One region of the Vibrio tapetis subsp. tapetis genome, then DNA from elsewhere that is predicted to be linked to it. Evidence: predicted binding sites of a transcription regulator. Region 1 holds the regulator's gene; the other holds the start of a gene.
The links. The regulator MetJ, encoded in region 1, represses methionine synthesis genes. The targets are predictions, from matches to a motif close to TTAGACNTNTANANGTCTAA.
Positions count from the first base shown of each region.

Region 2: a site for MetJ is predicted at 1,995-2,014, ahead of metA (homoserine O-acetyltransferase MetA). Genes of this name have one in related genera too.

Region 1 covers NZ_LT960611.1:2,989,543-2,994,477, reverse strand. Annotated here, with positions in the region: gene priA (primosomal protein N') at 1-357, opposite strand, end outside; gene rpmE (50S ribosomal protein L31) at 634-849, shown strand; gene VTAP4600_RS13370 (malic enzyme-like NAD(P)-binding protein) at 1,102-2,361, shown strand; gene metJ (met regulon transcriptional regulator MetJ) at 2,416-2,736, opposite strand; gene VTAP4600_RS13360 (O-succinylhomoserine (thiol)-lyase) at 3,009-4,175, shown strand; gene VTAP4600_RS13355 (bifunctional aspartate kinase/homoserine dehydrogenase II) at 4,175-4,935, shown strand, end outside.
Region 2 covers NZ_LT960611.1:2,877,987-2,882,921, forward strand. Annotated here, with positions in the region: gene VTAP4600_RS12775 (cation:proton antiporter) at 1-980, shown strand, start outside; gene metA (homoserine O-acetyltransferase MetA) at 1,035-1,973, opposite strand; tRNA gene VTAP4600_RS12785 (tRNA-Asp) at 2,118-2,194, opposite strand; rRNA gene rrf (5S ribosomal RNA) at 2,263-2,378, opposite strand; rRNA gene VTAP4600_RS12795 (23S ribosomal RNA) at 2,476-4,935, opposite strand, start outside.

The DNA.
Region 1 (4,935 bases):
CCATTCAACTAAGGTGGCGAATTCAGCGGGCTTACCTTTACGTAATAAGGTTGGCATTGCATTGGCGAGTGTATCCCCTAACGGATACTGATAAAACTGACTACACCATTGAAGTAATTGGTAGAGAGAGTCTGGCCATACGGGTTCAGCATCAATGACTTGCTTGATTTTCTTTAATTGATGGACTGGGAAGTCAGATTGATGAACTAGAGCCGTGACAACACCGACTAATGTTTGACGACCAAAAGGTACCGACACACGTCCACCGATAACGGGAAATAGCTCATTGGGGATGAGATAATCAAACCGTTTGTCGAGAGGGACGGGTAAAGCAACTTGAGCAATGGTCGGGCGCATATAGAGTGATGGGTTATTTAGCTGTTAATCAACTATAGTAATTAAATCGACCATAAAATACGAGGAATAAGCCAACCAAAGGGTAAAGCGGCCTCAGTGATGAATAACATCTGAAAAAATGGTGAAAAAACTATCAAATGAGTTGATCCGTCAGGCAAGTTTCATTACTATACCGCGCCTAGAGCGATGTGTACTTACGCATCGACTATTTTGAAACCACGTGTGGTGTCCGGCTTAGATTCGGATAGCGACACGGCCTATATTAAGGTTATCCCTATGAAAACTGGTATCCACCCAGAATACAAAGCAGTTTCTGCTACTTGTTCTTGCGGCAACACTTTTGAGTTCAACTCAACTCTTGCTAAAGAATCTATCCACCTAGACGTATGTGACAAATGTCACCCGTTCTACACTGGTAAGCAACGTGTAGTTGATACTGGCGGCCGTGTTGATCGTTTCAACAAGCGTTTTGGTGCTCTTAGCAGCAAGTAATTACGAATTTCGTAATACGACCAAATTCGAAAAGGACGCTCAGGCGTCCTTTTTTAGATCATGAGTCTGAGCCCGTCTATTTTTAAGCTTCTTTTGAACCCATTCGCATTTACCGTTTCTGTCTTCTTTTGCATATCACAATCAGTTATCAATCTTATTGACATTCCGTCTAGGATCTCGGTCTGACTTACATTACTATAACCCCACAGTTAACGTTTATGTAACCTCACACAGCATTGGGATTCTGCCACCATGTCCGAAGACAACAGCCAAAAAGATTTTCGTCAACAAGCTCTCGATTACCATGAATTTCCGACTGCAGGAAAAATCGGTGTCGCACTCACTACTCCGGCCGATACCGTTGAAGATTTGGCACTGGCTTATAGCCCAGGTGTAGCAGAACCTGTAAGAGAAATCGCACAAAATCCAGACAACGTTTACAAGTACACTGCTAAAGGTAATATGGTCGCGGTTATTTCAAATGGCACCGCAATTTTAGGGTTGGGTAATTTAGGTCCATTAGCTTCTAAGCCAGTAATGGAAGGTAAATCTCTACTGTTTAAGCGCTTTGCTAATTTGGATTCTATTGATATTGAGGTCAAGCACCGCACTATTCAAGAGTTTGTCGATACGGTTGCTAACATTGCAGATACGTTTGGTGGCATTAACTTAGAAGATATTAAAGCACCAGATTGCTTTGAAATTGAGCGTCAGCTTATCGAGCGTTGTGACGTACCCGTTTTCCATGATGATCAACACGGCACGGCAATTGTTACTGCCGCAGGTATGCTAAATGCCATTGAACTTCAGGGCAAAGTGCTAGAAGAGTCGACGATTGTTTGTTTGGGCGCAGGAGCGGCGGCGGTTGCTTGTATGGAGCTACTGATCAAATGTGGCGCTCAACGCGAAAAAATTTACATGCTGGACCGCAAGGGTGTTATTCACACTCGTCGCGACGATTTGAACGAATACAAGCAGTTATTTGCTAATAATACGGATAAGCGCACATTAGAAGATGTGATTGAAGGTGCGGATCTATTCTTAGGTGTCTCTGGGCCAAACTTGCTTCCACCAGAAGCGCTGAAATTGATGGCTGATAAGCCCGTTGTGTTTGCATGTTCAAACCCAGATCCTGAAATTAAGCCAGAGCTTGCTCATCAAGTTCGTGATGATTTGATCATGGGTACAGGGCGCAGTGATTACCCTAATCAGGTAAATAATGTAATTTGTTTCCCGTTTATTTTCCGTGGTGCACTCGATGTTCGTGCAAGTGAAATTAATATTGAGATGAAGCTAGCTGCGGTTGAAGCGATTCGCCAGTTAGCGAAAGAAACAGTGCCAGAAGAAGTGAAAAAAGCGGCCGGTGTTGACGAGTTAGAATTTGGCTCTGGCTACATCATTCCGAAACCTATGGACCCTCGTTTGTTGCCTCGCGTTGCTAAAGCTGTGGCGCAAGCGGCAGTAGATTCTGGTGTGGCTCGTATTGAGATGCCGGAAAATTATATGGGCTAAAGGCTAAAGGCAAAAATAAAAGGCAGAAGGGAATACCTTCTGCCTTTTTTATATCTATTCTTCGTCGAATGCTTCGAATTCGATACCCATCTCTGTCATCAGTTTTTTCACTTCGGCAGGAATATCATCAGGGCGATCTTTTCTTAAATCTTCATCCGTTGGAAGAGGTTGCCCCGTGTAGGCATGTAAGAAAGCTTCACATAGCAGTTCACTGTTGGTCGCATGGCGTAGATTGTTTATCTGACGACGGGTTCTTTCATCCGTAAGGACTTTTAGCACCTTAAGTGGAATCGAAACCGTAATTTTTTTTACTTGCTCACTTTTTTTTCCATGCTCAGCATATGGGCTAATGTACTCGCCATTCCAATCTGCCATTGCGCACCTTCATTTTCTTATTAATATCGAATTAGATACCAAGAAATCAGCGTCAATCGCAGCTTAGTATCAATATAGGTGATGATTTTAGCGACTTTTACCGCCATAAGCAAAGACATATAGACGTCCAGATGTGTTGACGTCCTTTTTTTGAGGGGTTAAAGTAGATATAAAGTAGCAATACTGCTAGCAAAAGCACGACACCGTATGTTATCCGGCCGCCGTTATTGGTATAACAGATAACATGGATTTTGGAAAGGAAGACCAACCTTATGAGCGATCGCAAACCAGCAACCATTGCTGTACGCACCGGTATCGAGGCTGATAGTCAATATCATGCCGTCGTCCCCCCTATTTATCTTTCCACCAACTACGGCTTCCCAGCGTTTGGTGAAGTACCTAAATACGATTACACCCGTTCAGGTAACCCGAATCGTGGCCAATTAGAGCAAGCATTATCTGAATTAGAGTCAGGTGAGGGCGCGGTTATCACAAATACGGGCACCGCAGCGCTAAACCTATGGGTCAGTACCTTTTTAGGGCCAGACGATCTGATTATTGCGCCTCATGATTGCTACGGTGGTACTTACCGTCTATTTAATACTCGCTCATTAAAAGGCGACTTTAAGGTTGAGTTTGTTGACCAATCTGATCAAGAGGCTCTGGATGCTGCTCTTGCTAAGAAGCCAAAATTAGTTTTACTTGAAACGCCATCGAATCCATTGGTTCGAGTGGTTGATATACAAGTTACCTGTGATAAAGCAAAAAAAGTAGGAGCACTGGTTGCGGTAGACAATACCTTTTTAACACCTGTGTACCAGAAGCCTTTATTGCTAGGCGCCGATTTTGTTATTCATTCTACGACCAAGTTTATTAACGGCCACTCTGATGTTATTGGTGGTGTGGTCGTAACGAAAAGTACACAGCATGCCGAAGAGCTGGCGTGGTGGGGGAATTGCCTTGGTGCAACGGGTACGCCGTTTGATAGCTACATGACTTTACGGGGTCTAAGAACCTTGGCAGCGCGTATGCGAGTGCATGAAGAAAGCTCAGTACAAATCTTACAGTACCTGCAAACTCAATCCTTAGTTGCCAAGCTTTATCACCCAAGTTTGCCAAGCCATCCTGGCCATGACATTGCGAAAAAACAACAATCGGGTTTTGGCTCAATGTTGAGCTTTGAATATGCAGGTAGCTTTGACTCTTTAAAAGCGTTTGTTGGTCACCTGAAGCTCTTCTCATTGGCGGAGTCTCTTGGTGGGGTAGAAAGCCTTATCTGTCATCCAAGCTCTATGACGCACAGAGCGATGAGTGATGAAGCGCAATTAGAAGCGGGCATTACAACGCAATTGCTGCGCTTATCTGTTGGGCTTGAAGATGCTGATGACCTCATCGCTGACTTACGCCAAGCCTTTGAGTTGGTTCAGGAGGAAGCGTAATGACGATTCAACGCCAGTTACACAAATTTGGCGGAAGCAGTCTTGCTGATCCTGAATGTTATTTGAGAGTCGTGAATATCTTGCGCGAATACTCTCAACCAGAAGATTTAGTTGTGGTTTCTGCGGCGGGCTCAACAACCAACCTGTTACTTAGCTGGTTAAAAGCACTCGATAAAGATGGCCGTATTGCCCATGAGTTGCTGCAAGAGTTACGTCAATTTCAAACTCATCTTGTGACCACTTTGCTTAATGAAGAACGAGCATCGACATTGCTGGAACAGCTAAATAAAGAATTTTCTGCTCTTGGGGAGTTGAACGCCCCATTGAGCCTTGCAGATCAAGCTGCCGCTCTTGGGCATGGTGAAGTTTGGTCTTCTCGTTTATTGGCGACCTTATTATGTCAGCACGATCTTGAAGCGACGGCTTTAGATTCTCGTCATTTTCTGCGGGCGGATCACGGTGCGCAACCAGAAGTTGATCGTGCACGATCTTGGCCTTTGGTGAAATCAACATTAGCTCAGCATTCTCATTGCCGCTTAGTGGTGACTGGTTTTATGGCGAGTAATGACAGTGGTGAAACCGTATTACTTGGCCGAAATGGTTCAGACTATTCCGCGACAGTAATTGGCGAACTATCTGAAGTTACCCGTGTGACCATATGGAGTGATGTAGCAGGTGTATATAGCTCTGACCCTCGTAAAGTCTCTGATGCGTGCTTACTGCCACTGCTTCGCCTTGATGAAGCCAGTGAGTTGGCGCG
Region 2 (4,935 bases), 110 kb from region 1:
AGTGGGAGATTACAGTTCTTGCCCTTGGTGCTACCCTCATTTCAACAGCATTAATTGGCTTTGCGCTCTATGGCTTCTGCTCACTAATTAATGTACCGCTCGATCTCATTTACTGTTTACTATTCGGTGCTCTCATTTCGCCTACCGATCCCATTGCTGTACTCGCTATTGTCAAAAAACTAGATGCCCCTAAGCGTATTTCAACTCAGATCGAAGGTGAGTCTTTATTTAATGACGGATTTAGTCTAGTTATTTTTGTCACATTGTATTCATTTGCATTCGGTACAGAAGCTCCAACTTTTGGTAGTGTTTCCATGCTATTTCTACATGAAGCTATCGGTGGAATAGTCTATGGCTACTTGCTCGGACTATTATTCCACTACTTGATCAGTGCTACTGACGACCACTCAATGGAGTTACTCTTAACTATTGGTATTCCAACAGCTGGATATACTTTTGCGCAAGTCCTGGGAGTCTCAGGACCATTGGCAATGGTGATTTCTGGAATAATGATCGGAAACTGGACGAGGTTCGTGGGTTTTTCTAAGGAGAGTGAAGAACACTTAGACAATTTTTGGGAGTTAATTGATGAGTTCTTGAATGGCGTGCTATTCCTGCTTATCGGTATGTCTATGCTGTTATTCAACTTCCACCAAGAAGACTGGTTATTAATGGGATTTGCCGTCCCTCTTGTGCTTGCTGCCCGTTATATCAGTGTTAAAACTGCATATTTAGGCTTCCAAAGATACCGTAGCTATAACTCATGGTCAGTTAAGATACTGACTTGGGGAGGGTTACGGGGCGGTCTAGCATTGGCGATGGCTCTTTCAATTCCGTCAGGAATACTCGTCATTCCAGACAAATCCATAGATGTAAAAGAGCTATTACTTGTCATGACATATTCAGTGGTTGTATTTTCTATTCTTGTCCAAGGCTCGACCATAATTCCCATGATTGAAAAAGCAAAAAAAGAAGAGTAACCGAGAACAAGGCCACAACAGTGGCCTTACTACTATTTATTAGTGCTGGTGATACTAATCTTTTGTGAAGTTTTCTTCCGAAAAACGATCTAAATCATATGGGGTCTGTTGGTAAACACAGTAGTTAAGCCAATTTAAAAACAATAAATGTCCATGACTTCTCCAGCTTGCAACAGGTTTGTTATCAGGATTATCATTAGGGTAGTAATTAACTGGAATAGCAGGCTCCATACCTTCGCCTAGATCTCGGACATACTCGTGATGCAATGTGTGCGAGTCGTACTCTGGGTGCCCAGTAACAAAGACATTACGCTTATCCTTCGTTGAAGCTAGGTAAACACCAGCAGCATCTGAAGTTGCTAATATGTCCAAATCAGTATGTTCCTCTAGATACTCTGGTGAAAAGTCCGCATACCTAGAATGGGGAGCCAGAAAAGTATCATCGAACCCGCGTAAAACCGGATGAAACTCTTGCTGGATCTTATGGTGGTAAACACCTGATAACTTTTCTTTCCGAGTTCGCTTTGGAAGGTTATACAGTAATTTCAATCCCGCTTGTGCAGCCCAACATACATAGAGTGTTGACGTAACGTGCGCTTTCGCCCAATTCATAATTGTCTGTAAATGTTCCCAATAAATCACATCCTCAAACTGAACCAAGCCTAATGGTGCTCCAGTGATAATCAAACCATCAAAATTCCTATCTTTTACCATTTCAAATTGACGATAAAAGTTATCCAGATGCTCTGTGGGTGTGTTTTTACTTGGTCGATTGTCGATGCATAGTAGCTCTACGTCTATCTGGAGCGGGCTGTTAGATAATAGCCTTAAAAATTGAGTTTCGGTCTCAATTTTTTTAGGCATCAAATTCAAAATCAACACTTTAAGCGGACGGATTTCTTGAGTGGTTGCACGGGATTCCGGCATCACAAATATTTTTTCTTCTCTCAATACATCCAATGCAGGTAGTTGATCTGGAATCCTAATTGGCATTTTACTTTCTCCCTAAAGAATATAGCCGTCTATATGGCTACATTATATCAGAGGATACCGTATGTCGAGGGGAAAATATGACGTGTGATACTATTATTATAGACGTAAAAAAGCCCAAGTCGTAAGACTTGGGCTTAATATAAGTGGCGGAGTGGACGGGACTCGAACCCGCGACCCCCGGCGTGACAGGCCGGTATTCTAACCAACTGAACTACCACTCCGCAGTGGAATACTTGCCTTAGCAAGTGTTCATATTTTTAGATTGGTCAATCTAAAAATCAAATTTTGAGCCTGGCGATGTCCTACTCTCACATGGGGAAACCCCACACTACCATCGGCGCTACTGCGTTTCACTTCTGAGTTCGGCATGGGATCAGGTGGGTCCGCAACGCTATGGTCGCCAAGCAAATTCTTTAATTCGGAAAGCTGTTGCTTAAAAGTTCTTATTACACATTCAATTATGTTCTTGCTTTGAGTCCAATCAAAACCCCTTGGGTGTTGTATGGTTAAGCCTCACGGGCAATTAGTACAGGTTAGCTCAATGCCTCGCAGCACTTACACACCCTGCCTATCAACGTTCTAGTCTTGAACAACCCTTTAGGGCACTTAAAGTGCCAGGGAAAACTCATCTCAAGGCTCGCTTCGCGCTTAGATGCTTTCAGCGCTTATCGATTCCGAACTTAGCTACCGGGCAATGCCATTGGCATGACAACCCGAACACCAGAGGTTCGTCCACTCCGGTCCTCTCGTACTAGGAGCAGCCCCTTTCAATTTTCCAACGCCCACGGCAGATAGGGACCGAACTGTCTCACGACGTTCTAAACCCAGCTCGCGTACCACTTTAAATGGCGAACAGCCATACCCTTGGGACCGACTTCAGCCCCAGGATGTGATGAGCCGACATCGAGGTGCCAAACACCGCCGTCGATATGAACTCTTGGGCGGTATCAGCCTGTTATCCCCGGAGTACCTTTTATCCGTTGAGCGATGGCCCTTCCATTCAGAACCACCGGATCACTATGACCTGCTTTCGCACCTGCTCGAATTGTCATTCTCGCAGTCAAGCGGGCTTATGCCATTGCACTAACCACACGATGTCCAACCGTGTTTAGCCCACCTTCGTGCTCCTCCGTTACTCTTTGGGAGGAGACCGCCCCAGTCAAACTACCCACCAGGCACTGTCCGCAATCCCGATAAGGGACCGACGTTAGAACATCAAGCATACAAGGGTGGTATTTCAAGATTGCCTCCACTCCATCTAGCGACGAAGTTTCAAAGGCTCCCACCTATCCTACACATGTAGGGTCAATGTTCAGTGCCAAGCTGTAGTAAAGGTTCACGGGGTCTTTCCGTCTAGCCGCGGGTACACTGCATCTTCACAGCGATTTCAATTTCACTGAGTCTCGGGTGGAGACAGCGTGGCCATCATTACGCCATTCGTGCAGGTCGGAACTTACCCGACAAGGAATTTCGCTACCTTAGGACCGTTATAGTTACGGCCGCCGTTTACCGGGGCTTCGATCAAGAGCTTCGACCGAAGTCTAACCCCATCAATTAACCTTCCGGCACCGGGCAGGCGTCACACCGTATACGTCATCTTACGATTTTGCACAGTGCTGTGTTTTTAATAAACAGTTGCAGCCACCTGGTATCTGCGACTCCTAGTAGCTCCATCCGCAAGGGACTTCACCGCCAAGAGCGTACCTTCTCCCGAAGTTACGGTACCATTTTGCCTAGTTCCTTCACCCGAGTTCTCTCAAGCGCCTTGGTATTCTCTACCCGACCACCTGTGTCGGTTTGGGGTACGATTTCTTATAATCTGAAGCTTAGAGGCTTTTCCTGGAAGCATGGCATCAATGACTTCACAACCGTAGTTGCTCGACATCGTGTCTCAGCGTTAATGACGGTCCGGATTTACCTAAACCATCCGCCTACGCACTTGAACCTGGATAACCATCACCAGGCCCACCTAGCCTTCTCCGTCCCCCCATCGCAATTATAAGAAGTACGGGAATATTAACCCGTTTCCCATCGACTACGCCTTTCGGCCTCGCCTTAGGGGTCGACTTACCCTGCCCCGATTAACGTTGGACAGGAACCCTTGGTCTTCCGGCGAGGGAGTTTTTCACTCCCTTTATCGTTACTCATGTCAGCATTCGCACTTCTGATACGTCCAGCAGCCCTTACAGACCACCTTCAACCGCTTACAGAACGCTCCCCTACCCCGCACACAAAGTGTGCAGCCGCAGCTTCGGTTTACTACTTAGCCCCGTTACATCTTCCGCGCAGGCCGACTCGACCAGTGAGCTATTACGCTTTCTTTAAATGATGGCTGCTTCTAAGCCAACATCCTGGCTGTCTGAGCCTTCCCACATCGTTTCCCACTTAGTAGTAATTTGGGACCTTAGCTGGCGGTCTGGGTTGTTTCCCTCTCCACGACGGACGTTAGCACCCGCCGTGTGTCTCCCGGATATTACTTATTGGTATTCGGAGTTTGCAAAGGGTTGGTAAGTCGGGATGACCCCCTAGCCTTAACAGTGCTCTACCCCCAATAGTATTCGTCCGAGGCGCTACCTAAATAGCTTTCGGGGAGAACCAGCTATCTCCAGGTTTGATTGGCCTTTCACCCCTAGCCACAAGTCATCCGCTAATTTTTCAACATTAGTCGGTTCGGTCCTCCAATTGATGTTACTCAATCTTCAACCTGCCCATGGCTAGATCACCTGGTTTCGGGTCTAATTCTAGCAACTGAGCGCCCAGTTAAGACTCGGTTTCCCTACGGCTCCCCTAAACGGTTAACCTTGCTACTAAAATTAAGTCGCTGACCCATTATACAAAAGGTACGCAGTCACCCAACAAGTGGGCTCCTACTGCTTGTACGTACACGGTTTCAGGTTCTATTTCACTCCCCTCACAGGGGTTCTTTTCGCCTTTCCCTCACGGTACTGGTTCACTATCGGTC